DNA from 3 places in the Micromonospora sp. NPDC023814 genome. Region 3 is predicted to be linked to each of the others. Evidence: riboswitches for the same ligand, from Rfam matches in the RefSeq annotation. Region 3 holds a riboswitch; each other region holds the start of a gene.
The links. A riboswitch is a leader RNA that binds a small molecule or an ion and turns the genes downstream of it on or off. The one in region 3 is predicted to bind S-adenosylmethionine.
Positions count from the first base shown of each region.

Region 1 (9,632 bases), on a different contig from region 3:
GTGGCGGTGGGTGCTGGTCGGGCTGGTCGCCGCGATCGCGGTCGGGCTCGTCGCGGTCGTGACCGTGGCCCGGCGCCGGCACCGCCGCCAGGACAGCTCCGTCCACCCGGCGTACGCGGGCGTCCCGCTCGCCGTGCGGCAGCTCCGCAAGGAGTACGCGGACGGCTTCGTCGCCGTCTCCAACGTGGACTTCGAGGTGCATCCCGGCCAGGTCGTCGGCCTGCTCGGCCCCAACGGCGCCGGCAAGACCACCACGCTGCGGGTGCTGATGGGGCTGACCCAGCCCACGGCCGGCGAGATCTACGTCTTCGGGCATCGGCTGGTACCCGGCTCGCCGGTGCTGTCCCGGATCGGCGCGCTGGTCGAGGGGCCGGGCTTCCTGCCGCACCTGTCCGGCCTGGAGAACCTGAGGGCGTACTGGCGGGCCACCGGGCGGCCGGCCGAGGACGCGCACTTCGACGAGGCCCTGGAGATCGCCGGCCTGGGCGACTCCGTGCACCGCAGGATCAAGAACTACAGCCACGGCATGAAGCAGCGCCTCGCCATCGCGCAGGCGATGCTGGGCCTGCCCGAGCTGCTGGTGCTGGACGAGCCGACCGACGGGCTCGACCCGCCGCAGATCGCCGAGATGCGCCGGGTGCTCCAGCGCTACGCCACCGACGGCCGTGCGGTGCTGGTCTCCAGCCACCTGCTGGCCGAGGTGGAGCAGACCTGCACGCACGCGGTGGTGGTGAACAAGGGCCGGATCGTCGCCTCGGGCCCGGTCGAGGAGATCGTGGGCGAGTCGCCGAGCGTGCTCTTCGAGGTGACCGACCCGGCGGCCGCCCGGGCGGTGCTGGACGGCCTGCACGGGGTGCGGGTGCTTCCCGACGGCGAGGGCCAGCTCGTGGTGGACACCAACGGGACCGCCCGCAGCGAGGTGGTCGCCGAGCTGGTCCGGGCCGGCATCGGGGTGGACCGGGTGGTGCCGCGGCGCCGCCTGGAGGACGCGTTCCTCGCCCTGGTCGGTGAGAACTCTCGGGGAAGCGGGGACCGATGATGGCGGGGACGTCACCCACGGTGGGCGCGGCGGCGGGTTACCGGCCGTCGGCCACCCTGCCGTTCGGCGCCGAGTTCCGGCGGCAGGCATCCCGGCGGCGTACGCAGCTCGCGCTCGGGTTCATGGTGCTGCTGCCGCTGATCATCCTGATCGCCTTCCAGTTCGACACGGGCGACGACGACGACAACGGGCGTGGGGAGTTCGGCAGCCTGGTCGAGTTCGCCACCTCGGGCGGGCTGAACTTCACCCTGTTCACCATCTTCGTCTCGGCGTCGTTCCTGCTGGTCGTGGTGGTGGCGCTGTTCTTCGGGGACACGGTGGCCAGCGAGGCGAGCTGGGGCAGCCTGCGCTACCTGCTGGCGATACCGGTGCCCCGGGCCCGCCTGCTGACGGTGAAGCTGCTCGTCGCGCTCGCCTACTCGGCCCTGGCGCTGCTGCTGCTCGCCGGCACCGCCCTGCTGATCGGCACGCTGCGCTACGGCTGGGAGCCGCTGCGCAGCACCGTCGCCGCCCAGCTCGAACCGGGGGAGGGGCTGCTGCGGCTGCTGGGGGTGCTCGGCTACCTGGCGGTCGTACTCCTGGTGGTGGCCGGCCTGGCGTTCCTGCTGTCGGTGGTGACGGACGCGGCGCTCGGCGCGGTCGGCGGCGCGGTGCTGCTGTGGATCCTCTCCAGCATCCTCGACCAGATCACCGCGCTCGGCGCGCTGCGCGCGTTCCTGCCGACTCACTACAGCACCGCCTGGCTGGGGCTGCTGTCGACGCCGGTGCAGACCGACGACGTGGTACGCGGCGCCATCTCGGCGATCAGCTACACGACGCTGTTCTGGGGCCTCGCCTTCTGGCGGTTCACCCGCAAGGACGTCGTCTCATAGCAGCGGCACCGACCCGCTCGCCGGGTTGCAGGGTCAGCGGCCGGGGTGGGTCGTCGAAGCCCGAGGTGATTCCTGCGGCCCCGTTGACCACCTGCACCGGGATCGCCGCTGTCGACCTGCCCCGTCTGTGCGACCGGCCGCGGGGGCCAGCGGCGGGGGCGTCAGGGGCGGTACGGGGCGTCGGTGTGGCTCAGCTCGGTCAGTGACGTGCCCCTGAGCTGGTAGACGGCGGTGCGCCGGATGTTCAGCTCGGCCATCGCGCTGTCCGGCGTCCGGGTCAGGTAGACCACCGTCGCCCTGCCGTCGCGCACGCTGACGCTCGACACCGGGGTGCGGTCGCCGAGGTCGGTCTGCGCCTGGTAGGCCGGGTCGCCGTCGACGTTGCGCCAGACGGCGAGGGTGAAGAAGCTGCCGCTGCCGCCGCCGTTGAGCATGACCGCGCCGACCGCGTCGGCCGCCCCGTCACCGTCGAGGTCGCCGATCGCGCAGGGCTTCTGCAGCTCGACGGTCGCGCCGTCCTCGCCCGACCAGCGGCCGCCGGCGAGGGGGATCGGGTCGGCGTACCCGTTGTAGCGGACCTTCCTGCTCCCCACCTCGGCGTCGCGCAGCTCCGCGCAGGTGAGCTGGTCGGCCGGCCGGGGCGTGCGGCGGGGGGTCGGAGTCGCCCGGGTCGTCGCCTCGTCGATGTCGAGGTCCTTCTTCGTCGAGGCGCCGGCCGGCCGGTCGGAGGACCGGTTGCGCTTCTTCCGGCTGCCCGTGGAGCAGGCGGAGGTGACGACCAGCAGGCAGGCCATGGAGAGCGCCACCACCGGGACGAGCTTGCGACGCATCGTGCGATCCCTTTCCGTCGATGAGCCCCCGCACCGTAACGGGTCGACGCCAGCCCGGCCGCGGGTCACGTCCGCGAGCGCCAGCGGTAGCGGTCACCTCCGTCGCCGGCGCCGGGCCCCGGTGCGGGTGCCCGGGTGGTCCCACGGACGGGGCAGCTCGACAGGTCCCGTGGAGGCGCTCGACGGGCCTCGTGGAGGCGTGGTGCCGACGTGCCCGACGCACGCTCGGGCGCGGCGCTCACCCGACCCGGTGGCGGTCGCCGACCCGGTCGCCGTGGGTGACCCGGTAGCGGGGCCGCTCACAGCGTGGGAACCCCGCTCGGCAGGGCAGGCTGTTGCCCGTAGACTCGGCGGCACAACTGCATACCTCATCCAGAGGGGCTGAGGGATACGGCCCGACGACGCCCCGGCAACCACCCCGCGCGCTCACCGCAGAGCGACCGGCGGGGCAGGTGCCAATTCCGTCCCCGCCGCAGGGTGCGATGCGGGGAAAGATGAGAGGACCCTCGACATGACGTCGACGTTCGCCGTCTCCGGCATCGACACCACCGCCAGCCCCGCCCGCGCCCTGGTCTGCCGCGCCTGTTCGGCCCGCTACCCGCTCGCCGCCCAGCACGCCTGCTACGAGTGTTTCGGCCCGCTGGAGGTCGACTACGACGCCGCCGCGCTGGCGACGGTCACCCGGGAGCAGATCGAGGCCGGCCCGCAGAACATCTGGCGGTACGCGGCGCTGCTGCCCGCCGGCCAGGACCCGGCGACCAGGGTCACCCTCGACCCGGGCTTCACCCCGCTGGTCGCCGCCCCGCACCTCGCGGCCGAGCTGGGCATCACCGCCCCGCTCTGGGTCAAGGACGACAGCGGCAACCCGACCCACTCGTTCAAGGACCGGGTGGTCTCGGTCGCGTTGACCGCCGCCCGGGCGCTCGGCTTCAGCCGCTACGCCTGCGCCTCCACCGGCAACCTGGCCAACTCGGTCGCCGCGCACGCCGCCCGGGCCGGGGCGCCGTCGGTGGTCTTCATCCCCGGCGACCTGGAGCAGGGCAAGGTCGTCACGACCGCCGTCTACGGCGGCGAACTGGTCGCCGTCGACGGCTCGTACGACGACGTGAACCGGCTCTGCGGCGAGCTGGTGGAGACGGACGAGTTCGAGGACACCGCGTTCGTCAACGTCAACGTCCGCCCCTACTACGCCGAGGGGTCGAAGACGCTCGGCTACGAGGTGGCCGAGCAGCTCGGCTGGCGGATCCCGGCCCAGGTGGTCATCCCGATGGCCTCCGGGGAGCTGCTCACCAAGATCGACAAGGCGTTCGCCGAGCTGGTCGAGATCGGGCTGGTCGAGCCGCCGGCCGGCGGCTGGAAAGTCTTCGGCGCCCAGTCGGCCGGCTGCAACCCGATCGCCGCCGCCCTGCACGCCGACACCGACACGATCACCCCGGTCAAGCCGACGGGCATCGCCAAGTCGCTGAACATCGGCGACCCGGCCGCCGGCCTCTACGCGTTGGAGGCGGTGCGCCGCACCGGGGGCTGGATGGAGTACGTCGACGACGACGAGATCCGCGCTGGCATCCGGCTGCTGGCCCGCACCACCGGCGTGTTCGCCGAGACCGCCGGCGGGGTGACGGTGGCGGTGCTGCGCAAGCTGGTCGAGTCCGGCCGGCTCGACCCGACCGCGGAGACCGTCGTCTTCAACACCGGCGAGGGGCTCAAGACCCTCGACGCGATCGCCGCCCAGGCCGGCCCCACCCACCGGATCAGGCCCTCGCTGCGCGCCGCCCGCGACGCCGGCCTCCTCGGCTGAGGTCCGAGGCCGGTGACCGCTCGCGGCTCAGCCGCCGGCCCGGCCCGCCCCGGCACCGGTCGCGCGACTCGCCCCCACGCCGGCCACCCGGTCCGGTCTGCCATCGGCCGGCGTGAGCACGGCGTGCAGGCGGCGCGCGACCGTCGCCGCGACCTGACGGAAGGCGAGCACGGCGGCACGGCGGTCGTGCCGTCGGGCAGCCGCGACGAAGGGCACCGGGGCGACCTCGGACAGCTCCACGAAGCGCAGCTCCGCGAGGGGCGAGAGCCCGCGTGCCGTGCGGGGACCAACGGCCACCACCGACGGGTCCTGGAGGATCAGGTACGCCATCTCCGCCGGCGAGGTGACCGTCACCCCGCGCTGCTGCGGCGGGCAGCCGTCGCGGTAGTCGTTGAGCAGCCAGTAGTCGCGGATCGTCGGCACGTCCTCGATCCGGGGCATGGCCAGCGTCAGCACGTCCGCCAGCGACACCGCCGCCCCGGCGTCGGCCAGGGGATGCCGGGCGCTCAGCGCGAGGACGCGGGGCTCGGCGAACAGCACCGTCCAGTCGTGCCGTTCGGGGTCCAGCGGCAGCCGGGTGAGCGCCACGTCGATCTGGTCCGCCAGCAGGGCGGTGTACAGCCCGCCCACGGTCAGTTCGCGCAGGACCAGCCGTACCTCGGGGGCGGCCCGCTGCCAGGCGGGCAGGATCGACGCGATGAGGTCGCCCGCCCCGCCGGTGCTGAAGCCGACGCGTAGCGTGCCGCCGCCGGTGCCGATGGTGTCCCGGGCCGCCCGTACGCCGTCGGCGATCCCGACCACGGCCCGCTGGGCCGGTTCGAGCAGCGCGGATCCGGCCTCGGTGAGTCGGACGCCCGCCGGCTCCCGGTGGAACAGCGGCGCGCGCACCGACCGCTCCAGGGCGCGGATCTGCTGGCTCAGCGTCGGCTGACTGACGTGCAGCAGCGCGGCGGCGCGGGTGAAGGACCGCTCCTCGGCGACGGCGAGGAAGTACCGGAGTTGACGTAGTTCCACCATGACGATCCCCCTTGCCCGACCCCCGCGGGCATCGACGATCAGAAGATCTACCAGCACTCATAGGTCCGTCCTATGGCCCATCGTTGTCGCGTCTTGGACAGCCCTCCCGACCCGGCCGAAGAATCTCCAGGTGGCGGTACCCGGAAGCTCCCGGGGTCCACCGCCGCCTGTCACATAGGCGACGAATTGCGATCGGCCGCGACCACCCGGCCGGCACGAGAGGGGTTCCCATGAACGCAGCACCGGCCCGCGTCACCCGGGCGGCCGTGACCGCCTTCACCATGCTGGCCGCCTCCCTCGGTGTGGTGGCCCTCGGCGCCACGCCGGCGGCGGCCGGGACGCAGGACAAGTACACCGTCAGCAAGTCGTCGAGCAGCTTCGACGGTGGCTGTGTGGCGGAGTCGACCGTGAGCTACTGGCCCGGCACCGACACCGCGACGTTCACCACCACGGTCCGCAACCCGTACCTGTTCGCGGCGTGCCGGGTGAACACCCGGCTGTTCGTGCAGGGCACCTCGACCCAGTGGAACAGCGCCGTGCACTACACGATGGCGTGTGCGATCACCGACACGACGTGCTCGTCCACCCAGACCACGACCGGCACCTACTCCTCCGCCACGCCGAGCCTGACGGCGTACGTGGACAGCGTCAACGACGCGCTGGAGGCGATGGGCATGCCGCGGTCGTTCACCCGCAAGCAGGCGGTCGAGTCGATCTCGATCGAGTTCAGCAAGGCGGGCTGACGCGGCGAACGGGCGGCCGGGCACCCAGGGGGCGCCGGCCGCCCGTTGTCGTCACGGGACGGGCCGGCGCCGCCCGGTGACGTGCCCGGCGACCGCCGCGGGTGCCGCCCGGTCCGCCGGGAGTTCCGGGCAGGTCAGGGGCGCACAGCGCAAGATCGCGGGGGCGGCCGGGAGGAACGGGGGAGGGGTGACTCACCCGGACGGGGGATCGGGTCGATCCGCCGGGTAACTGGCTTTTCGCTGTGAGTGCGGAAAACGCACCGACAAGGACTTGACGGCAGGAACCGGACGGCGCAAGATGCTTCGTGCGGGAGGGCGTCTCGCCGGAGACTTTGAGTTCTTGCGACCCAACGCCGGAGGCGTTGTGCGAGCGTCCCTCCCGACCAACGTCCGATCGGGCCAGCGGTTAAATCGCTGGCCCGATCGTCGTTTCCGGGCCACCCTCGGGGCATGCGCATCACGATCGCGCCGATCGACGCCGCCGACCAGACCGCGATCGACGCGGCCTACCGGATCGGCGCGGCGGCCAACGACGCCGACCTGCCGGACTTCCCGCCCTTCTGCCGGCGGCGCTTCGAGGCCGCGATCCGGCACCCGATGCCCGGCAACACCGCGCTCTGGGCGCTGGCCCGGCTCGACGGCGTGCCGGCCGGCTACCTCGCGCTGGACCTGCCGCAGCTCGACAACACCGAGAACGCCACCGCCGACCTGATCGTGCACCCGGCCCAGCGGCGCCGCGGGGTGGGCCGGGCGCTGCACGAGCACGCCGTACGGCTGCTGCGCGAGCGGGGCCGCAAGCGGGTGCTGGGGATGGCGGTCGCCGCGCTGCCCGGCGGCCCGCCCCGGCCCGAGGCCGGCGCCGCCTTCGCCGCGTCGACCGGCGCGCGGCCGGCGCTGGCCGAGATCCGCAGCCGGCTCGACACCACCCGGCTCGACCACGACGGGCTGGACGCCGCGCTGGCCGACGCCCGCACCCGGGCCGACGGCTACCGCGTCCTCCGCTGGCAGGGGAGCACCCCCGACGAGCACGTCGCCGACATCGCCTACCTCGACGGCCGGCTGATGGCCGACGCGCCCCTCGGCGACGTGGAGTGGGAGCCCGAGCGGATCGACGTCGAACGGGTCCGCGGCATCGAGCGGGCGCTGGAGGCGCGGGGACGGCGGCGCTACCACACGGCGGTGCGCCACGAGGCGTCCGGCCGGGTGGCCGCCTGGACCTTGCTCGACGTGGGCCCCTCCGCCGACTGGCACGCGTTCCAGCAGATCACCATCGTCGACCCCGCTCACCGGGGGCACCGGCTCGGTCTGCTCGTCAAGATCGAGAACCTGCGGCACCTGCTCGCCCACGAGCCGGCGGTCCGCGCGATCGACACCTTCAACGCGGCCGAGAACAGCTACATGATCACGATCAACGAGCAGCTCGGCTTCCGCCGGGTCGACGGCTGGACCGACTGGCAGCTCACGATCTGAGTTGTGACACGGCCCTACTGATCCTGGGGCTTCCTGTTGCATGATGGCGGGCATGACGGAGACCCCGCACCCCCTGTACGACAGGCACGCCGACACCCTGACCCGTGCGCTGACCGCGATCACGGAGCGCGGGTACTGGTCCGCCTACCCCGAGTCGCCCAGCCCACGGGTCTACGGCGAGACCGCCGCCGCCGACGGCAAGGCCGCCTTCGAGGCGTACCTCGGCGGCGACTTCCCCCTCGACCAGCCGGGCGCCGGCGACCGGGTCGCCACCGAGACCAGCCCGTTCGGCGTCGAGCTGGGCGTCCGCTACCCGCACGCCGGGGCCGACGAGCTGGTCGCCGCCGCCTCCGCCGCACTGCCGAGCTGGCGCGACGCCGGCCCGCAGACCCGGGTGGGCGTCTGCCTGGAGATCCTCGACCGGCTGCACAAGCACATCTTCGAGCTGGCCAACGCGGTGCAGTTCACCAGCGGCCAGGCGTTCGTGATGGCCTTCCAGGCCGGCGGCGCGCACGCGCTGGACCGCGCGCTGGAGGCGGTCGCCTACGCGTACGCGGAGATGACCCGGCACCCGGGGACGGCGGGCTGGGAGAAGGCCGCCGGCAAGGGCGACCCGCTGCGGATGACCAAGACCTTCCACGTGGTGCCACGCGGCGTGGCGCTGGTGATCGGCTGCAACACCTTCCCGACCTGGAACTCCTACCCGGGGCTGTTCGCCTCGCTGGTCACCGGCAACCCGGTGGTGGTCAAGCCGCACCCGCGCGCGGTGCTCCCGCTGGCCGTCACCGTCAGGTACGCCCGGGAGGTGCTCGCCGAGGCCGGCTTCGACCCGAACCTGGTGCTGCTCGCCGCCGAGGCCCCCGGCGAGAAGCTCGCCTCCACGCTGGCCCTGCACCCGGCCGTGAAGATCGTCGACTTCACGGGTTCCACCGAGTACGGCGACTGGCTGGAGGCCAACGCCCGGCAGGCGGCGGTCTACACCGAGAAGGCCGGCCTGAACACGGTGGTGGTCGACTCCACCGACGACTTCGCCGGGATGTGCCGCAACCTCGGCTTCACGCTGACCCTCTACAGCGGCCAGATGTGCACCACCTCGCAGAACATCCTCATCCCCGCCGCCGGCATCACCACCGACCAGGGGCACAAGAGCTTCGACGAGGTGGCCGGCGGGATCGCCGCCGCGATCGGCAAGCTCACCGCCGACCCGGCGCGCGGGGTGGAGCTCACCGGCGCGATCGTCAACGACGGGGTGCTGGAGCGCCTCGACGAGGTCACCAAGGTCGGCGAGACGGTGCTGGAGTCGCGTACGGTCGAGCACCCGGCCTTCCCCGGCGCGGTGGTCCGCACCCCGACGCTGGTCAAGCTGGCGGCCGACGACACGGCGACCTACTCGAAGGAGTGGTTCGGGCCGATCTCGTTCGCCATCGCGACCGACTCGACGGCGCACAGCCTGGAGATCCTGCGGTCGACGGTCGGCGAGAAGGGCGCGCTCACCGCGGCGGTCTACTCCACCGACGAGGCGGTCCTCGACGCGGCCGAGGCGGCGGCGATCGAGGTCGGGGTGCACCTGTCCTGCAACCTGACCGGCGGGGTCTTCGTGAACCAGTCGGCGGCCTTCTCCGACTTCCACGGCAGCGGCGCGAACGCGGCGGCCAACTCCGCGCTCACCGACGGCGCCTACGTGGCCAACCGGTTCCGCATCGTGCAGTCCCGTCGGCACGCCTGAGTCACGGAAGGGTTTCCGGGGCAGCCCACCCCGGAAACCCTTCCGCGTCAGGCGGAGCGGCGCATCTGGAGTTCGGTGAGCGCCGGCACGGTGGGGTGCGGCACGCGTACGCCGGTGTCGACGAAGCCCAGCCGCCG
Region 1 covers NZ_JBFAAF010000016.1:40,051-49,682, forward strand. The annotation lists gene AB0G14_RS11570 (alpha/beta fold hydrolase) at 1-1,039, shown strand, start outside; gene AB0G14_RS11575 (ABC transporter permease subunit) at 1,036-1,911, shown strand; gene AB0G14_RS11580 (hypothetical protein) at 2,073-2,741, opposite strand; SAM riboswitch class I at 3,107-3,242, shown strand; gene thrC (threonine synthase) at 3,253-4,539, shown strand; gene AB0G14_RS11590 (LysR substrate-binding domain-containing protein) at 4,567-5,556, opposite strand; gene AB0G14_RS11595 (hypothetical protein) at 5,787-6,299, shown strand; gene AB0G14_RS11600 (GNAT family N-acetyltransferase) at 6,750-7,769, shown strand; gene paaN (phenylacetic acid degradation protein PaaN) at 7,822-9,495, shown strand; gene AB0G14_RS11610 (GNAT family N-acetyltransferase) at 9,543-9,632, opposite strand, start outside.
Region 1: another riboswitch for S-adenosylmethionine. It lies ahead of thrC (threonine synthase); the one in region 3 lies ahead of AB0G14_RS24790 (ABC transporter substrate-binding protein).

Region 2 (9,632 bases), on a different contig from region 3:
CCGTTCGGCGCGGAGTGCTTCGCCGAGGCCTCCCGCGCCCGCGCCCGCGAGGCCGACATCGTCGTCACCAACCACAGCCTGCTGGCCGTGGACATGCTCGCCGGCCGGCACATCGTGCCGCCGCACAAGCTGCTCATCGTGGACGAGGCGCACGAGCTGGCCGACCGCGTCTCCTCGGCCGCCCAGGCCGAGCTGGTGCCGGAGCTGATCGACCGCTCCGCGAAGCGGGCCCGCCCACTGCTGCGCCCGGAGACCGCCGACTCGCTCACCGCGGCTGGCGACGCCCTGGCGGTCGGGCTGGCGGAGGCACCGGCCGGGCGGATCACCTCCGGGTTGCCGGCCGCGCTGCGCGAGGCGTGCACCCTGCTCGACGCGGCCACCCGGGCGGCGCTCGACGGCATCGGCGAGATCAAGGCCGACGACCCCGATCCGGTGCGCAAGCAGCAGGCCAAGGCGGTGCTCGACGAGCTCTCCGCCACCGCCCAGCGGCTGCTGGAAGAGGCCGACCACGACGTGGCCTGGGTGGAGAAGAACGACAACACCGGCCGCCGGGCGCTGGTGGTCGCGCCGCTGTCGGTCGCCGGCACCCTCGCCACCCACCTGTACGACGAGCGCACCGTGGTCGCCACCTCGGCGACCCTGACACTCGGCGGCCGGTTCGACACGGTCGCCCGGGCGCTCGGGCTGGAGGCGCCCCCGGCCGACCCGCCGTCACCGGCCGCCGCGGCCCTGGCCGCCCGCGCCGCCGGACGCACCGACCCGGCCGGGCGCGCCGGAGTCACGTCGGCCGCCGGGGCCGGCCCGGCCGGGGCCACGGGTGGCGGCGGGGCGACCGGACGCGCCGGGTCGGCGGGGAACGAGCCGCCTGGCCCGGCGACCGGCACGCCCGGCCTGCCGGCCACGTCGGGGCCCGGGTGGCGCTCGCTCGACGTCGGCTCGCCGTTCGACTACGCGCGGCAGGGCATCCTCTACGTCGCGGCGCACCTGCCCCGGCCCAGCGTCTCCGGGCTGCCCGACCCAGCCGGCGAGGAGCTGCTCGCGCTGGTCACCGCGCTAGGCGGGCGTACGCTCGGCCTCTTCTCCTCGCGACGGGCCGCGCAGCAGGCGGCGGAGCTGCTGCGCGCGCGGACCGACCTGCCCGTCCTGCTCCAGGGCGAGGAGGCGCTGCCGCTGCTGGTGCGCCGGTTCCGGGAGGAGAAGGCGAGCTGCCTGTTCGGGGTGATGTCGCTGTGGCAGGGCGTCGACGTGCCCGGCGACTCCTGCCAGCTGGTGGTCATCGACCGGCTGCCCTTCCCCCGGCCGGACGAGCCGCTCGCGGCGGCCCGGGCCGCCGCGGTCGACGCCAACGGCGGATCCGGTTTCGCCGCGGTGAGCGTGCCGATCGCCGCGGTCCGGCTGGCGCAGGGGGTGGGGCGGCTGATCCGGTCGACCGGCGACAAGGGCGTGGTCGCGGTACTCGACTCGCGGCTGGAGACCGCGCGGGGCTACGGAGCCTTCCTGCGCCGCTCGCTGCCGCCGTTCTGGTACACCACCCGGCCGGAGGTCGCCCGCGGCGCCCTCGAACGCCTCGCCAAGGTCTGACCCGCCCAGGCGGGTCAGGGGGCCTTGGAGGCGACGACGACGGCGTCGGGCGGGGTGTCCGGAACGGTGCGGGCGACGAGCCGGCGGACGGCCGTGTTCAGCACGGCGATCAGCGGCACCGAGACGAGCGCGCCGGTGATCCCGGCGAGCACCACGCCGGCCGCGATCCCGATGATCACCGCGAGCGGGTGGATGGCCACCGCGCGCCCCATGATCAGCGGCTGGAGCAGGTGCCCCTCCACCTGCTGCACCCCGATCACCACGCCGAGGATGATCAGCGCGGTCACCGGGCCGCTGTCGACCAGCGCGACCAGGACCGCGACGACGCCCGACAGGGTCGCCCCGACGATCGGGATGAACGCCCCGAGGAAGACCAGCGCGGCGAGCGGGAAGGCGAACGGGATGTCGAAGACGACCAGGAAGACGCCGATGCCGACCGCGTCGATGAAGGCGACCAGCACGGTCGCCCGCACGTAGGCGACCAGCGTCGACCAGGACGCCCGGCCGGCGTCGTCGACCTTCCAGCGGGCGGCCACCGGCAGCAGCCGGACCAGGAAGCGCCAGATCTTGTTGCCGTCCCGCAGGAAGAAGAAGGTCGCGAAGAGCACCAGCAGCGTGCCGGTCAGCACCTCGGCCAGCGTGGCGGCGGTCGAGAGGGCACCGCTGGTGAACTTCTCGGTGTTGTTGTTGATCCAGTCCTGGCCCTCGTCGATGTAGCGGTCGAGCTGGCCGTCGGAGAGGTGCAGCGGGCCGGTCTTGAGCCAGTCCTGGATCTGCCGGACGCCCTCCGAGGACTTCTTGCTCAGCTCCGGCACACCCTGGATGAACTCGTTCACCACCAGGGTCAGCGTGCCGATCACCGCGGCCAGGCCGCCGACCAGCACCACCGCGGTCGCCAGCGAGCGGGGGAAGCGGGCCCGCAACAGCCAGCCGACGGCCGGCGCGAGCAGCGCCGAGAACAGCAGCGCGACCGCCAGCGGGATTATCACGATCTTGATCGCGCCGACGATGTTCAGCAGCGCCCAGCCGACGATGCCGATCACGATCAGCCGCCAGGACCAGGCGGCGGCGATCCGCAGCCCGTGCGGCACGTCGGCGTCGTCCCGGCTGGAAGTGGAGGTGTGCACCGCCGCCGGCGTCTCCGCCCCGACCACGGCCGCCGACGGCGCCGCCACCGGCCCGGGGGTCGCCGGCGAGGCCACCCCGGCCGGCTCGGGGGCGTCGACCGGGTCCGTACGACGGGGGCGCACCGATTTCCGGCCCGACTCGTACGCGCGACGGAGCCGTCCGCGTACCCGCTCGAAGCGGCTCAAGCGCACCTCCTGGCTTCAGAACCTGGCCGTGCCCGCCCCGGTGGGCGGACAGGGTACGTCCGACCACGCCACCGTAGGGCAGTTCCGCCACCCAGTGCCCCCCGCCCCCGGCGCGTAACCGCTCACGGCCGCCCGACCGGGACACGGTAGCGTTTCCGGCGTGACCGCCGACCAGAATCTCGACTCCGGCCTGCCGATCCGCCTGCTGCACGACCGCGTGCTCGTGCGGATGGAGGGGAGCGAGGGTGAGCGCCGCTCCACCGCCGGCATCGTGATCCCGGCGACCGCCGCCGTGGGCAAGCGGCTCGCCTGGGCCACCGCTGTCGGGGTGGGGCCGAATGTCCGCGCCATCGTCTCGGGCGACCGGGTCCTGTTCGACCCGGACGACCGCTCGGAGGTCGAGCTGCACGGTCGCGGGTACGTGCTGCTGCGCGAGCGCGACGTGCACGCCGTGGCCGCCGAGCGCGTGGAGAACGACTCCACCGGCCTCTACCTCTGAGCCCTCCCCGCCCGCCCCGCCGCGCGCGGCTGCGGGCGCCGGTGTCGTTTGCGGCGCTCCCGGCCGGGAAGCCAGCCGCACCACCGGCCCTGGGGAGGGACGATGCCGGTATTCGTGAAGAAGCTGCTGCTCTGGGGAAGCGTCGCGTTCCTGATCTACTTCATGGCGTTCCGGCCCGAGGGCGCGGCGGAGATGTTCAAGGCGATCGGGGCGGGGCTGATGGCGATGGCGCAGGGCCTCGGCGACTTCCTCACCAGCCTGATGACCTGACGACCCGGACCACCACGGGGCGGCCCGGGGCGCCGCCTCAGCGGTGACCGGCGGCCGGGGACCGGGCCAGTGGTGGCCGGGCGGCCGGGGACCGGAGTCAGTGGTGGCCGGGCGGCCAGGAACCCGCGGGTCGCGCGCCGGGCCAGCCGGGCGGGCCGTAGCCAGGGGCCCCGTAGCCGGCGGGGAAGGCCGGGGGCGGCGGGGCGAGCACCACCGGGATCGGCACCACCGGCTCGTCCGGCGCCTCGACCGGCCGCTGCGAGCCGTCCGGGAACCGCAGGTGGTAGCGGTGCCCGTCCCAGATCCCGGCCGGCGCCTGCGGATCCCTCCCCACGAAGAACGACCGGTACGCGGCGATGGCCTCCAGCAGCTCCCGTTCCTCCCGCGCCGTCCGTTCCCGGTCCGCCGGCCTGCGGTCCAGGCCGCGCAGCGCGCCGTCGCGCAGCAGCGCCAGCCGGGTCGCCGCGAACTGGTAGCCGCGCATGGCCCGCACACCGGCGTCCCCGGCCACCCGCTTGGCCCACACCCGGGCCGCGTGCCGTCGCCCCAGGCTGCTCAGCGCCGCCACCTCCGGCGGGGTCAGCCAGCCGGCCCGGACGTAGTCCGGCAGGGTGCGCTCGGTGAGCCGCCCCTCCCAGGCCCGCAGCCACACGGCCAGCCCCACCATGCCGAAGAAGATCGGCACCATCACGCCGATGAAGCCGTACAGCATGATCAGCGCCTCACCGGTGGCCTGGGTGAGCGTGGGCAGCAGGTTCCACAGGCCGTGCAGCATCATCGCCAGCAGCAGGCCGGCGATCGGGGCGAGCACCCGGACACGCCGGTCGGCGGTGCGGGCGGCGATGCCCAGCCCGACCCCGGTCATCGAGGTGAACAGCGGGTGGGCGAAGCCGAAGAGCAGGATCCGGACGATGAAGATCGCGATGACCTGCTGCGTGCCGGTCGCCGGGCCGTACCGCTCGACGCCGGTGGCGTAGCCGTAGCCGCCCAGGTAGAGGATGTTCTCCACCATGGCGAACCCGATCGCGGAGAGCCCGCAGTAGACCAGGGCGTCGGTGATCCCGGAGATCTCCCGTCGGCGGAAGATCAGCAGCAGGATCGGCCCGAGCGCCTTGGTGAGCTCCTCGATGAACGGCGCGACCAGCACCGCCGTCAGCGCGGTCGGCAGCCCCCAGTCGTCGAAAAGCCCGGACGAGAACTCGTTGACGGTCAGCGAGGCGGCGGTCGAGACGAACGCGCCCCAGGCGAAGCAGAAGATCAGGTATTTCAGCGGTTCCGGTTCGTACCGGTCGAGCCAGAGGAAACAGCCCACCAGCACCGGAACCGGGAGGATCGCCGCGACCAGGCCGATCAGCAGCGCCTGCACGCCGAGGCTCTCGCCGAGCGTGAAGACCATGAACACCGCGCAGGCGGCGATCAGCAGGACGACCCCGGCCAGCACCAGGGCCCGCCGCCAGCCCAGCCGGCGCAGCGGCATCCGGGGAGCGGCCGCGCCCGACTGCGGGACGGCGGGCACGGTCGGCGACGGCGGCAGGGGTGCGCCGGGCGGGGTGTCGGCCATGCGGTCAGCGTAGTCACCCCCGGCCGGCTGGACCGGGCGCATCCGCGCGCTATGCTGCCGGCAGGTCACGAGCGCCAGCGTCAAGCCCCGGCTTGCTGGCCGGCAACCCTCGTCGAGGTTCGCGGTGGGGTGCCCCGGGTGATGACCGGGCCCGGCCCGATCCGCGTGCCGGGCAAGCGCGGACCCCGCCCGGTGTGCCCACCCGGGGTCCCCGGACCCGGAGGTCGGCCGATGACCGTCACCCTCGTACCCCCGCCCGCGCCGCACCCGACGCGGACCGCGCCGCCGCCCGCGGCCGCCGGGCCGCTCGACGTGCTCGGCGTGCCGGGCCAGGTCAACCTGGACTACGCGGCCACCGCGCCGTGCGCGCGGGCCGCCGCCGACGCGGTGGCCGAGCTGCTCCCCTGGTACGCCAGCGTGCATCGCGGCGCGGGGGCCCTGTCACGGCGCTGCACCCTCGCCTACGAGCGCGCCCGGCAGACCGTCGGCGACTTCTTCGGCGCCCGCGCCGGCGACCACGTGCTCTTCACCCGCAACACCACGGACGCGCTGAACCTGCTGGCCCGGGTGCTGCCCGCCGGCACCACGGTGGTGACCTTCGGCGGGGAGCACCACGCGAACCTGCTGCCCTGGCCGCGCGGATCGGTCCGGCTGCCGGTGCCGCGGGAGCCGGCCGAGGCGGTCCGGGCGCTGGACGCCGCCCTCACCGAGCTGCGCAGGCCGGGCGCGGGGGGCGCCCCCGGCACCGACCGCCGCCCGCCCGTGCTCGTCGCGGTGACCGCGGCGAGCAACGTGACCGGCGAGCGCTGGCCGGTGGCGGAGCTGGCCCGGGTGGCCCGGCGGCACGGGGCCCGGATCGCCGTCGACGCCGCGCAGCTCGCCCCGCACGCGCCGGTGGACGTCGCCGCCCTCGACGTCGACTATCTCGCGGTCTCCGGCCACAAGCTGTACGCGCCGTTCGGCGCGGGGGTGCTCGTCGGGCGGGCGGACTGGCTGGACGCCGCACCGCCGTACCTGGCCGGCGGGGGCGCCACCGGTCACGTCGGCGCGGCCACCCACGACGTGCGCTGGGCGACCGGACCGGCCCGGCACGAGGCGGGCACGCCGAATCTGCTCGGCGCGGTCGCCCTCGCGGCGGTCTGCGGCGCCCTGGCCGGGGCCGACCGGGCGGCGCTGCACGACGCCGAGCAGGCCCTGCTGGCCCGGCTGCGCCGCGGCCTGGCGGCCCTGCCGCACGTGGTGGAGCTGCGCACCTTCGGGCCGGACGCGCCGCGGGTGGGCATCGTGTCGTTCGTGGTGGCCGGCCGGGACTCGGCGGACGTGGCGGCGGACCTGGCCGGCAACCACGACATCGGGGTGCGCGACGGCCTCTTCTGCGCCCACCCGCTGGCCCGGCGACTGCTCGCCGAGGCGGCGGCGCGCAGCGGCCGGCGGGACCTGCCGCCGACCGCCCTGCGCGCGAGCGTCGGCCTGGGCAGCACGGCGGAACACGTGGACCGGCTGCTCGCCGCCCTCGCCGCGGCGGCCTGAACGACCCCACCGCACGGCTGACCCGCGGGCCGGCGGGTCAGCCGACCGGCAGGGCGGCGGGTCAGCCGACCGGCAGGGCGGCGGGTCAGCCGACCGGCAGGGCGGCGGGTCAGCCGACCGGCAGGGCGGCGGGTCAGCCGACCGGCGGGGCGGTGGGCGGCTTCGGGGCGGCGGCCGGCTCGGCCTGGCCGCTCGGGGTGTCCTGGTCGCCGAAGGACTCCCGGACCAGGCGGTTCGCCTCCTCCTGGCTGATCCCGGAGGCCACCAGCAGGTCGCTGGCCGTGGTGCGCACCTGCGCGATCACCACGCTGCCGGAGAAGCCCACCCCCTCGGCGTACGCCCGGCCGGCCTCGCTGACCGCGCGCAGCGCCCGCTCCCGTGCCTTCTCCGGCTCCTCCCCGACGGCGAACTCGTGCTTGAGCAGGCGTACCGACTCGGCGAGGTGGCCCGCCGCGTCCGGCATCGGCTCCGGCACGGGCTCCTCGTCCTCGATCAGGGTGACCGCGCGCCGGATCAGCGTGCCGGCGTTGCGCATCGCCCGGTCGATCGGGTCGGCGGCCTCGGCGTAGTGGGTGAGTTCGTCCCGCCGGTGCCACCGGGCCGGCGAGAGGACGGCGGTCTCCTTCGCCCCCTCGATCGCCTCGGTGAAGGTGGACAGCTCCTCCTGGTTGTTGCGCAGCCGGTCCAGGGCCCGTTGGGCCTTGTCCCGGTCCCGTTGGCGAAGGGCGTCGGCGGTGTCGTCGAGCTGCGCGGCGAGCAGGTCCAGCGCCGGCCGGGCGGCCCGGTTGATCACCCGGAGCGGATTGAGCGGCAGCAGGACCGAGGTGACCAGCAACGCGATCCCGCCGCCGACGAACGCGTCGACGAACCGGGGGATCTCCAGGTTCGCGGTCTTCGGGCTCAGCGTGACGATCAGCACGGCCGTGGCCGCCGCCTGGATGACGATGGACACGCTGGCGCCGGCGAAGATGGTCAGCACGATCGACCCGGTCACCACGAGGCCGAGCTGCCACGCCCCGGTGCCGACCAGGTAGATGAGGAAGTCGCCCACGGCGACCCCGATCGCCACCCCTAGGATCAGCTCCACCGTACGGCGGAGCCGCTGCCCGACCGAGGCGGCGAGGGTGCCGACCGCGGAGATCGGCGCGAACACCGGCTCCGGGTTGCCCAGCAGATTGTGCGCCGCCCACCAGGACAGGCCGGCGGCGAGGCCGGCCTGCACGGCCAGGCCCCACGCCATCCGCACCCGGTGCAGCCGGTCGTGCAGGGTCGCCCTGCCGCGGTGCCGCAGCTCCTCCATCGCGTCGGCGATGCGGGCACCGTCGATGTCCGTTCCGCCGTCGCGGCGGATGGCCCGCCGCACCAGCGAGAGTCGACGGTCCCGGGCCACGGCCATGGCGGGGACTACCCGTACCGGGGCGGGTGAATCCTCCGTGTCGGCGGCGGTGCGGCAGACTCGGCCGCATGGCCGACCTTCTCGACCGGTGGCGGGCGGCGGCCCGGGGCGCCGGGGCGACCGACGCGACGCAGCGGGACCGCGCCGGGGCGGAGCTGCTGGGGCGCTGGCGGGAACCGCACCGGCACCACCACACGGTCGCCCACCTGACCGTCGTCCTCGACGTGGTCGACGCGCACGCGTCGTCCGCCGCGCGGCCGGACCTGGTGCGCCTCGCGGCCTGGTGCCACGACGCGGTCTACGACCCACGCGCCGAGGGCGACGCCAACGAGCGGGACAGCGCGGCGCTCGCCGACGCCCTGCTCACCCGGTCGGGGCTGCCGGCCAACGCCGTGGCCGAGGTCCGCCGGCTGGTCCTGCTCACCGCCGGGCACGCCGTCGACCCGGGCGACGCCGACGGCGCGCTGCTCTGCGACGCCGATCTCGCCGTCCTGGCCGCGCCACCCGGGGCGTACGACCACTATGCCGCCGCGATCCGCCGGGAGTACGCGCACGTGCCCGACCCGGCCTTCCGGGCCGGCCGCGCCCGGGTGCTCACGGGGCTGCTCGCCCTGCCGGCCCTGTTCCGGCTGCCGCCGCTGGCCACCCGCTGGGAAGCCCGGGCCCGCGCCAACCTCACCCGCGAACTGGCCACCCTCCACTGAGTCCCGGCCCCCGCCCCGCCCCGCCCCCTCGGCCCCCACCCTCGGCTTCCGCGATCTTGCAGTTTCGGCCCGGGCGAAAGCTGCGAATCACCGTATAGACAGGGCCGGAACTGCAAGATCGCCGGAGGGGCGGGCAGCGGGGGTGCGGGGGCGGGTCAGGTGCTTCGGTCGGCGCAGGCCGGCCTGCCGGAGCAGGCGCACGAGTTCCCGGCTCGGCACCACCCGGGCGCCCAGCCAGACCGCTGCGGCGAACCGCTCGGCGGGAATGTCGTAGTGGTCCCGGTCGAAGCCCCGGCGGGGCACCCCCAGCGCCTCGGCGAAGGCGTGCACCTCGGCGTGGGAGACGTCGCTGATCAGGTGGGACCAGAGCCGCCCCCGCCACGGCCAGGCGGGCCGGTCCAGGTAGAGCATGCCGGCCAAGTTACCCGGTGCGAGGGCCGGTTGTCGGTCGCACGCGGCCGACCGTAGCCTCGGCGGCATGGCCGGACCCCCTCTCCTCGACGACCTGCGGGCGGCACTCGGCGACGACGCCGTGCTGACCGACCCGGACCTGCTCCGGATGCACGAACGGGACGAGGCGGACCTCTGCGCCGCCGGCACGCCCCTGGTGGTCGTCCGTCCCCGCGGCACCGCCCAGGTCTCCGCCGTGCTGCGGGCGGCCGCCCGGCACGGCGTGCCGGTGGTCCCGCAGGGGGCGCGGACCGGGCTGGCCGGCGCGGCCAACGCGGTCGACGGCGCGGTGGTGCTCAGTACGGTCGCGATGGACGCCATCCTGGAG
Region 2 covers NZ_JBFAAF010000016.1:61,576-71,207, reverse strand. The annotation lists gene AB0G14_RS11700 (ATP-dependent DNA helicase) at 1-1,581, shown strand, start outside; gene AB0G14_RS11695 (AI-2E family transporter) at 1,596-2,894, opposite strand; gene AB0G14_RS11690 (co-chaperone GroES) at 3,055-3,393, shown strand; gene AB0G14_RS11685 (hypothetical protein) at 3,496-3,663, shown strand; gene AB0G14_RS11680 (PrsW family intramembrane metalloprotease) at 3,761-5,224, opposite strand; SAM riboswitch class IV at 5,288-5,409, shown strand; gene AB0G14_RS11675 (aminotransferase class V-fold PLP-dependent enzyme) at 5,456-6,754, shown strand; gene AB0G14_RS11670 (FUSC family protein) at 6,888-8,144, opposite strand; gene AB0G14_RS11665 (metal-dependent phosphohydrolase) at 8,219-8,854, shown strand; gene AB0G14_RS11660 (DUF4031 domain-containing protein) at 8,942-9,265, opposite strand; gene AB0G14_RS11655 (FAD-linked oxidase C-terminal domain-containing protein) at 9,333-9,632, shown strand, end outside.
Region 2: another riboswitch for S-adenosylmethionine. It lies ahead of AB0G14_RS11675 (aminotransferase class V-fold PLP-dependent enzyme); the one in region 3 lies ahead of AB0G14_RS24790 (ABC transporter substrate-binding protein).

Region 3 (9,632 bases):
GCAAGATCACGCCGGAGAACCTGGGCGTCGACCGGGCCCACCCCAGTTGGCGGGTCCTGGCCGACGAGGTGGCCCGGGACTTCCCCGCGCTCACCCCCGACCAGCGCCGGGCGATGACCGACTGCCTGCAGGTCATCGAGGTCGCCGAGGCCGGCGAGTTCGACGCGTACCGGCCGCAGACCAGGATCGCGCTCGTCGACTCGTTCGAGAAGATGATGGTCGACGGGCAGATCCGCGTGCCGGATCTGACCATCGTCGCCAACCGCATGCGCGGCCGGCTCGCCGAGCACGTCTTCCTCGGTCCGCTGCCCGTCCTGCAGCAGACGATGTGGTTCCGCGGCGCGCGGATCGGCACCTGGCTGACCGGCCGGTCCAACCTGGACGGGCACTGGGTGGCCGGCGACGTGCCCTGTTTCCTCGAGCTGAAGTCCGACGCGATCCACCTCCAGACCGCCGCGGAGCAGCAGGCGACGGCCCGGCAGTACCTGCGCGACGCGCTCGGGGACTTCGAGAACATCCCGGCCGGATCGCAGTACCACCTCTGGTTCATCCGGGACCCGGGGCCGGACGGGCGGCAGCGGATGCTCGAGATCCTCCTGCCGCCGGGCGGCCCGATCGCGGGAGTGCACTTCGGGCCGGAGCCGCCGCCGGGAGTGCCGCAGCGGTGACCGCCGCAGCGCGACACCACGGCCGACAATCCGACCGGAGCGTCGGCGACCGGGATCGACACCCGGACTCCCGGCCCGGGCGATCCCCCCGACGAGGTCGTTGACCTGGGCGAGGCCAGGCACCTCGACACCGCCGGCGACTGCGGCCCCTGGCCGGACGACGAGCGGCTGATCGCGCCGCGCCCGTCGGGGTGACCCGATACCGGGCCCTCGCACGCCTCCGCACCCTGGCCGGCGACGCACTCGACGAGTGGGGCGCCAAACTCGACCGATGACGAAAAAACAGGCGTGCCGGCACGGCAAGTCCTTCACATCCGCGTGGAATCAGCAGGAAACGCGGAAATTCTTTCATCTATACATTTGAATGCATCGCCGTCTAGCATCACCTCCACCAGATCAACTTCCCGGATCCCTGCACCACCCCTGCACGGGATCCGGCGTCAGGAGAGGGACGACCGATGACACTCCCCCGCCCGTCCAGGCGCCACTGGCGTCTGGGCGTCGCAACAGCCGCGGTCACCGCCGCGGTGGCGTTCGGCACTCCAGCGACCGCCGCCCCCGCCGAGGGGCAGATCCTCCAGGCCGGCGGCGCCACCGCGGTCTCCGACTCGTACATCGTGGTGTTCAAGGACACCGCGGTGACCCGGGCCGAGGTCCCGGGCAGCGCCCGCACTCTGGCCGGTCGGCACGACGGCACCGTCGCCCGGACCTTCCAGCACACGGTGCGCGGGTTCGAGGCCCGGATGTCCGCCGCGCAGGCCCGGCGGTTGGCCGCCGACCCGTCGGTGAAGTACGTCCAGCAGAACCACGTCGTGCGGATCTCCGGTACGCAGAGCCCCACCCCGTCGTGGGGCCTGGACCGCAGTGACCAGCGCGACCTGCCGCTGAACAACTCCTACACCTACCCGAACAGCGGCTCCGGCGTCCGGGCGTACATCATCGACACCGGCATCCGGTTCTCGCACAGCGACTTCGGTGGCCGCGCGGTGACCGGTTTCGACTCGGTCGACGGCGGCTCGGCCGACGACTGCAACGGCCACGGCACCCACGTCGCGGGCACCGTGGGCGGCGCCGCGTACGGCATGGCCAAGAACGTCACCCTGGTCGGCGTCCGGGTCCTCGACTGTGGAGGCAGTGGCACGTACGCCGGGGTGATCGCCGGCATCGACTGGGTCACCGGCGACCACGACCCCGGCGAGCTGGCGGTGGCCAACATGAGCCTCGGCGGCGGGAAGGACCAGGCCGTCAACGACGCGGTCACCGCCTCCATCGCCGACGGCGTCAGCTACGCCATCGCGGCTGGCAACGACTACTCCGCCGACGCCTGCGGTGTCTCGCCGGCCAGCACCCCGAACGCGATCACCGTGGGGGCGACGACCAGCACCGACGCCCGGGCCGACTACTCCAACATCGGCACCTGCCTGGACATCTTCGGCCCGGGCTCGTCGATCACCTCGGCGTGGCACACCGGCGACAGCGCCACCAACACCATCAGCGGCACGTCGATGGCCACCCCGCACGTGGCCGGCGCCGCCGCGCTGGTACTCGCCGCCAACCCGTCGTACACCCCGCAGCAGGTCCGCGACAAGCTCGTCAACGACGCGACCAACGGCAAGGTCACCAACCCGGGCACCGGCTCACCGAACAAGCTGCTCTACGTCGGCAACATCAGCACGCCGACGCAGGACTTCGCCATGTCGGTGTCGCCGACCTCCGGAACGGTCAACCCGGGCAGCTCGGTCACCGCGACCGTCGGCACCACCACCACGGTCGGCAGCGCGCAGAACGTGACGTTCTCCGCCAACGGCCTGCCCGCCGGGGCCACGGCGAGCTTCAGCCCGGCGTCGGTCACCTCCGGCAACTCCGCCACGATGACCATCTCCACCACCGGCACCACCGCGCCGGGCACCTACCCGGTGACCGTCACCGGCACCGGCACGGTCACCACCCAGACCGCGTCGTACACGTTGACGGTCAACGGGCCGCCCGGCTGCTCGCAGACCAACGGCACCGACGTCAGCATCGGCGACAACACCACGGTGGAAAGCTCGATCACCATCAGCGGCTGCTCCGGCAACGCCTCCGCCACCAGCACCGTCGCCGTGAACATCGTCCACACCTACATCGGTGACCTCGTCGTCAGCCTCGTCGCCCCCGACGGCACCGCCTACACCCTGCACAACCGCAGCGGCGGCTCGACCGACAACATCAACCAGACCTACACCGTCAACCTCTCCAGCGAGGCCGCCAACGGCACCTGGAAGCTGCGGGTGCAGGACGCCGCCTCCGGCGACACCGGCTACCTCAACACCTGGACGCTCAACCTGGTCGGCGGGACGCCCCCGGACTGCACCGGCACGAACGGCACCGACGTCAGCATCGGCGACAACACCACGGTGGAAAGCTCGATCACCATCAGCGGCTGCTCCGGCAACGCCTCCGCCACCAGCACCGTCGCCGTGAACATCGTCCACACCTACATCGGTGACCTCGTCGTCAGCCTCGTCGCCCCCGACGGCACCGCCTACACCCTGCACAACCGCAGCGGCGGCTCGACCGACAACATCAACCAGACCTACACCGTCAACCTCTCCTCCGAGGCCCGTAACGGCACCTGGAAGCTGCGGGTGCAGGACGCCGCCTCCGGCGACACCGGCTACCTCAACACCTGGACGCTGACGCTCTAGCGGCAACGGCGTCACCAGCGCACCCCCACACCGGGGCCCCGGCTGAAGCTCCAGTCGGGGCCCCGACATCCGTTGCCGACCCGCACCCGGCGTGGCCTTCGCCGGTGCCGAGGGCTCGCCCTTCCGGTCAGGGTCCTCGTCAGCCGGGCCAACGGGTCCGGATTGGACCTGGTCGCCGCGCGGGCCAGCCTTCCTACGATGACCGTCGACGCCTCGGACACCGCCGGGAGGACCTCATGCCGGAGCGTTTCGCCGACCTGTCCACGCCGCTGATCGCCGACGCCTGCGTACGGCTGGGCGTGCCGCCGCGCGCGGCGCCGGCCGGGATCCGGGCGGTCGTCCCCGGCCACCGCCTCGCCGGGCGGGTGCTGCCGGTGCGCCACCACGGCAGCGTCGACGTGTTCCTGGAGGCGTACGCGGGCGCGGCCCCTGGGGACGTGCTGGTGATCGACAACGGCGGCCGGACGGACGAGGCGTGCGTCGGCGACCTGGCGGTGCTGGAGGGGGCCGCGGCCGGCGTCGCCGGCGTCGTGGTGTGGGGCCTGCACCGGGACACGCCCGAGCTGGTGGAGATCGGCCTGCCCGTGTTCAGCTACGGCAGCCTGCCGGTGGGCCCGGACCGCCTCGACGAGCGGGAGCCGGAGACGCTCGCCAGCGCCCGGATCGGGCCGCACCTGGTGAGTGCCGACGATCTTGTCATCGCCGACGACGACGGGGTGCTCTTCGTCCCCGCCGCGAACGCCGGGGAGGTGTTGGCGGCGGCGCAGCGGATCCGGGGCGTCGAGCGGGTCCAGGCGCAGCGCATCCGCGCCGGCGAGACGCTGCGCGAGCAGACCGGGTTCGCCGACTACCTCGCCCACCGCGCCACGGACCCCGGCCACACCTTCCGGCAGCACCTGCGGCGCGTGGGCGGCGCGATCGAGGAGTGACCGCCCGGGACCGAGCCCGCCGGTTCGGCCCCGGGTTCGGCGTGGGTTCGCCACCGGGCTGGGCGTCGGGGTCGGCCTCGGTTCGCCGCCGGTCGCCGCCTGGCCCGGCATCGTCTCCGTTCGCGCCGGGCGGCACCACGTGAGGGTGGTCATAGCGGCTGGACGCACCACCACGGGGGGCTGCTAGCCTCGTCGGCAGGTCATGAGCGCCAGCGTCAAGCCCCGGCTCGCTGGCCGGCAACCCTCGTCCGCGCAGGGGTGCCCCGGGTGAAGACCAGGCACCGGAGCAGCTTCGGTGCAAGCGTGGCCTGGTTCCCAGGTCAGCAACGACCGAGGAGAGCCATGTCCTTCCGCATCTGCGTACCGACGGTCCCCGCCGCGGCCCCGACGCCGCCGTTGACCCGGCGCCGCCACGTCGACATGATGCGGGTCTGCAGCGCCTCGTGTCGCCCCGGCGACCCGCGCTAGCCACGCACCAGACCCCCTTCCCAGGACCACCCCAGCGGTACGCCCACCGGGCGCACCGCCGGCGACGCACGCCCGTGCCCGCCGTCGGAGACCCCTTTCGGAGACACCTGTGCGATTCCTTCCCGCCCTCACCCGCGCCGCCGCCCTCGGCGTCGCTGCCGTCCTCGCCGCCACCGCCCTGACCGCCTGCGGCGACGACGCGACCGAGGCGACCGACAACCCGTACAACCTGCTCCAGCCGGGTGTGCTGCGCACCGGCACGCTCACGGACGCCCCGCCGAACGTCTACCTCAAGGACGGCAAGTTCACCGGCTTCGACAACGACCTGCTCACCGCGGTCGCCGCGAGGGTCGGCCTGAAGGTCGAGTTCGTCGGGACGGACTTCTCCGCGCTGCTCTCGCAGGTCAACAACCGCAAGTTCGACGTCGGAAGCTCCTCGATCACCATCACCGAGGCCCGCAAGAAGACCGTCGACTTCGGCAACGGCTACGATTTCGGCCACTTCGGGCTCGACGTGCCGGCCAATTCGTCGATCACCGGTTTCGACCAGCTCGCCGGCAAGCGGGTCGTGGTCGTGCAGGGCACCGTCCAGGACGACTACGCCACCGGCGAGGGTCTCGACCCGGTCCGGGTGCCCGACTACAACGGCGCGATCAACCAGCTCAAGGCCGGCACCGCCGACGCCTGGATCGCCCCCGCCGAGATCGGCGACAAGTCGGCCGCCGACAGCAACGGCAAGATCAAGGTGGCGGGGAAGCTGCTCAGCCCGGCCCCGACGGCGTACGCGTTCGCCAAGGGCAACGACAAGCTGCGCGAGGCGCTGAACAAGGGCCTCGACGAGGTGATCGCCGACGGCACGTGGAGCCGCCTGCAGGCCCAGTACTACCCGGGCCGCCCGATCCCCGCCGACTTCAAGCCGGGCAGCGGCACCGTCCCGGTGCCGTCGGCCTCGGCCGCCTCCTGACACCTACGGACGACGAGCGAGCGGGACGGTAGGAGAACACGATGGATCCGTTGAGCACCCTGTGGGAGACCTTCTTCGACTGGGACTCCATGCGCGAGGCGCTGCCCGAGATGCTGACGGTCGGGCTGCCCAACACGCTGATCCTCGCGATCTCCGCCGCCCTGCTCGGCTCGGTGCTGGGCATGGGGCTGGCCGTCGCCGGCATCTCGCGTACCCGATGGTTGCGCTGGCCGGCGCGGGTCTACACCGACGTGTTCCGCGGCCTGCCGGCCGCGGCGACCATCCTGCTCATCGGCGTCGGTCTGGCGCCGCTGGGCATGGAGGTGTGGGGCCCCAACCCGTATCCCCTGGGCATCCTGGCGCTGTCGCTGATCGCGGCGGCCTACATCGGCGAGATCTTCCGCTCCGGCATCCAGTCGGTGGAGGCCGCCCAGTTGGAGGGGGCCCGGGCGCTGGGCCTGTCCTGGGGCGAGGCGATGCGCCTGGTGATCGTGCCGCAGGGCATCCGCCGGGTGCTGCCGGCCTGGGTGAACCAGCTGATCGCGCTGATCAAGGACTCGAGCCTGGTCTACTTCCTCGGCCTGCTGGCCAGCCAGCGGGAGCTGTTCCGGATCGGGCAGGACTACGCGGCGAACACCGGCAACCAGTCGGCGCTGCTGCTGGCCGGCCTGTTCTACCTGGCGCTGACCGTGCCGCTGACCCACGTCGTGAACTGGATCGACCGGCGGCTGCGGCACGGCCGGCAGGCCGCCGCGCCCGCCGACGACGACGACCTCGACCTGGCGCTGCCGGGCGCGGCGGGAGGAAACCAGCGATGAGCATCGACACGACGACCTCGGTGAGCCTGAGCGTCCGCGACGTGCACCTGGCCTTCGGGTCGCACCGGGTGCTGCGCGGCGTGGACCTGGACGTCGCGCGGGGCGCGACGGCCTGCGTGATCGGCCCGTCCGGCTCGGGCAAGTCCACGCTGCTGCGCGCCATCAACCGGCTCATCGAGCCCGACCGGGGCGACGTGCTGCTCGACGGGCGCAGCGTGCTGGGCGACGATCCGGACGCCCTGCGGCAGCGGGTCGGCATGGTCTTCCAGCAGTTCAATCTCTTTCCGCACATGAGCGTGCTGCGCAACATCACCCTCGCGCTGCGCCGGATCAGGAAGCTTGGTGAGGACGAGGCGGTGGCGGTCGCCCGCGACCACCTGGAGCTGGTGGGGCTCGCGGCCAAGGCCGACGCCCGGCCGGCGCACCTGTCGGGAGGGCAGCAGCAGCGGGTCGCGATCGCCCGCGCGCTGGCGTTGCGGCCGCAGGTGATGCTCTTCGACGAGGCGACCTCGGCTCTGGACCCGGAGTTGGTCAAGGGGGTGCTGGGGCTGATGGCCGAGCTGTCCGCCGGCGGCATGACGATGGTGGTGGTCACCCACGAGATGGGCTTCGCCCGCGAGGTCGCCGACACCGTCGCGTTCATGGATCGCGGCGTGGTGCTGGAGGCCGGCGAGCCGGCCGCGATCTTCGAGGGGGCGGAGCACCCCCGGCTGCGCCGCTTCCTCTCCCAGGTGCTCTGACCCCGCCGCGACATCCCCACCGAGGAGGACCACCGGCACTGCCGGGAACACGGGCCCCGGCCGCTACTTCTTCACGTCCTTGTGCCGGTAGGTGACCTTCGACTCGGACGTCCCCTTCCCGGTCACGATCGGCTCGTGGTCGAGGGCCGCCTCACGCATGCGCTCGCCCGCCGTGTCGGAAACGGGCGAGGTGTGGAAACCGGCGCCTGCATTCCTCCTTCCTGTCGCTGACCGCGGTGAAGTGGGTGACGACCTCCTTGGCCCCGTGCTCCTCGGTCTTCGCCGTCACGAACTCGGCCGCGATCTCCAGCAACGGAGCGACCTGGCCGGTCACCGGGCTGACGACCCACGGCCACCTGCGCGTCGCTGCCCGTGATCCCCGACCTCGACACGGACGGTCACCCGGACGGCCGGGCGGCTCCTTATTGACCAGCGGCGGAGGTCTGGGCAATATCTTCCACAACACAGGCGGCCACTGGAGTTTCCTTTCACGCACCCTTTCCCACCCCCGACCCGGCCGCACAGGAGATGCCATGCACCTCGACCACTCCGAACTGGACCGTCGGACCCTGCTGCGGGCCGGCCTCGGCGCCGCCACGGTCGCGGTCGTCGGAAGCGAACTCGCCTTCCCCGCCGCCGCGCAGGCGGACCCCGGCGCCGACCTGGACTGGATCTACAGCTGCGACGAGTGGGGCGCGCGTCCGCCGGCGGACCCGCTGTCGGTCAGCGCCATCCCCACCAACAAGATCATCGTGCACCACATGGCGTTCCCGAACGTCACCGACTACTCCGAGGCGCAGGCGATCAAGCTGGCCCGCGACTGCCAGGACCTGCACATGGACGGCAACCGCTGGTCCGACACCGGCCAGCACTTCACCGTCAGCCGCGGTGGATACGTCATGGAGGGGCGCCGGGGCAGCCTGGAGCGGCTGCAGGCCGGCGACCGGCAGATGATCTCGGCGCACTGTCCGGGCGAGAACGGCCGGGCGATCGGCATCGAGAACGAGGGCACGTACGTCACCGAGACGCCGCCGGAGGCGTTGCTGGACTCGCTGGTCAAGCTCTGCACGACCATCTGCCGGCAGTACGGTCTGCACGCCCACGACATCTTCGGGCACTGGGACTTCCGCACCACGCAGTGCCCCGGCGCCGCCTTCTACCGGCAGTTCCCCGTCCTGCGCCGCCGGGTGTTCGAGGCGCTCGACACCGACCTGGCGGACGTGCCGGCCCGCCGCTGGCCGGACCTGTGGCGGTTCGTCGGCTCGCCGTCGGTGCGGGTCGTGCAGTACCTGCTGGCCCACCGCGGCTACACCGTGCCGGTCAACAGCGTCTTCGACGCCGCCACCGTCGCGGCCGTGCAGGACTGGCAGTACCGCAACGGCATCCCGGTCGACGTCGACGCCACGCTCACCGCGCCGACCTGGGAGACGCTGGCGCCGGAGCTCGACAAGGACGCCGCCGGGATCCCGGTCAGCGCCGCCCAGTTCATGCTCAACTTCAAGGGGTGGGCGGACGTCGCCGTCACCGGCGAGTACGACCACGCCACCAAGAAGGCCGTCCAGGATCTCCAGGCGCTGCACGGCCTGCCGCGCAACGGCAAGCTCACCACCAACACGTGGTGCGTCCTCGTCGGCGGCGTCGTGCGCCACTCCTTCCGGCACTGACCGCCCGCGGCCCGTGGGACGACCTCCCGCTCCCACGGGCCGCGGAACGTGGGCGCGCCTCGTCCACATCCGGCCCCTGATCTGCGACGATGACGCCTTCACGACCGGAGGAGGGTGCTGTGGCGTCTCGGCTCAACCCGTACATCAGCTTTCCGGGCACCGCACGGGAGGCGATGGAGTTCTACCAGCGTGTGTTCGGCGGCTCGCTGTCGATGAGCACCTTCGGCGAGTTCGGCACCGACGATCCCGCGCTGACCGACAAGATCATGCATGCGATGTTGGAGACCGACCGGGGCTACACCCTGATGGCCTCGGACACCGCGCCGGGGATGGAGCACGATCCGGGCAACAACGTCGCCGTCAGCCTCAGCGGCGACGACGCCGACGAGCTGCGCGGCTACTGGGAGAAGCTCGCCGACGGCGGCACGGTGACCATGCCGCTGGAGAAGCAGATGTGGGGCGACGAGTTCGGCATGTGCGTCGACCGCTTCGGCACCAGATGGATGGTGGACATCGGCCAGCCCCAGCGCTGACCTCGGGAGCGCTCCCGCGGCCCGGCGGGCCGGCCGGAGGTGTACCGGCGGCGCGACCGGGTACCGACCGCTGTCCGACGGGTCCGCGGCGCGCACCGGCGCGCCCGGGCCCGCAGCCGCCGGTCAGGGGGTGCACCGATGCCGTCGACGCCGCCGAGCGC
Region 3 covers NZ_JBFAAF010000053.1:23,268-32,899, reverse strand. The annotation lists gene AB0G14_RS24805 (hypothetical protein) at 1-668, shown strand, start outside; gene AB0G14_RS24800 (S8 family peptidase) at 1,127-3,355, shown strand; gene AB0G14_RS24795 (hypothetical protein) at 3,592-4,284, shown strand; SAM riboswitch class IV at 4,483-4,594, shown strand; gene AB0G14_RS24790 (ABC transporter substrate-binding protein) at 4,862-5,716, shown strand; gene AB0G14_RS24785 (amino acid ABC transporter permease) at 5,758-6,534, shown strand; gene AB0G14_RS24780 (amino acid ABC transporter ATP-binding protein) at 6,537-7,274, shown strand; gene AB0G14_RS24775 (hypothetical protein) at 7,426-7,608, opposite strand; gene AB0G14_RS24770 (N-acetylmuramoyl-L-alanine amidase) at 7,808-8,938, shown strand; gene AB0G14_RS24765 (VOC family protein) at 9,058-9,471, shown strand.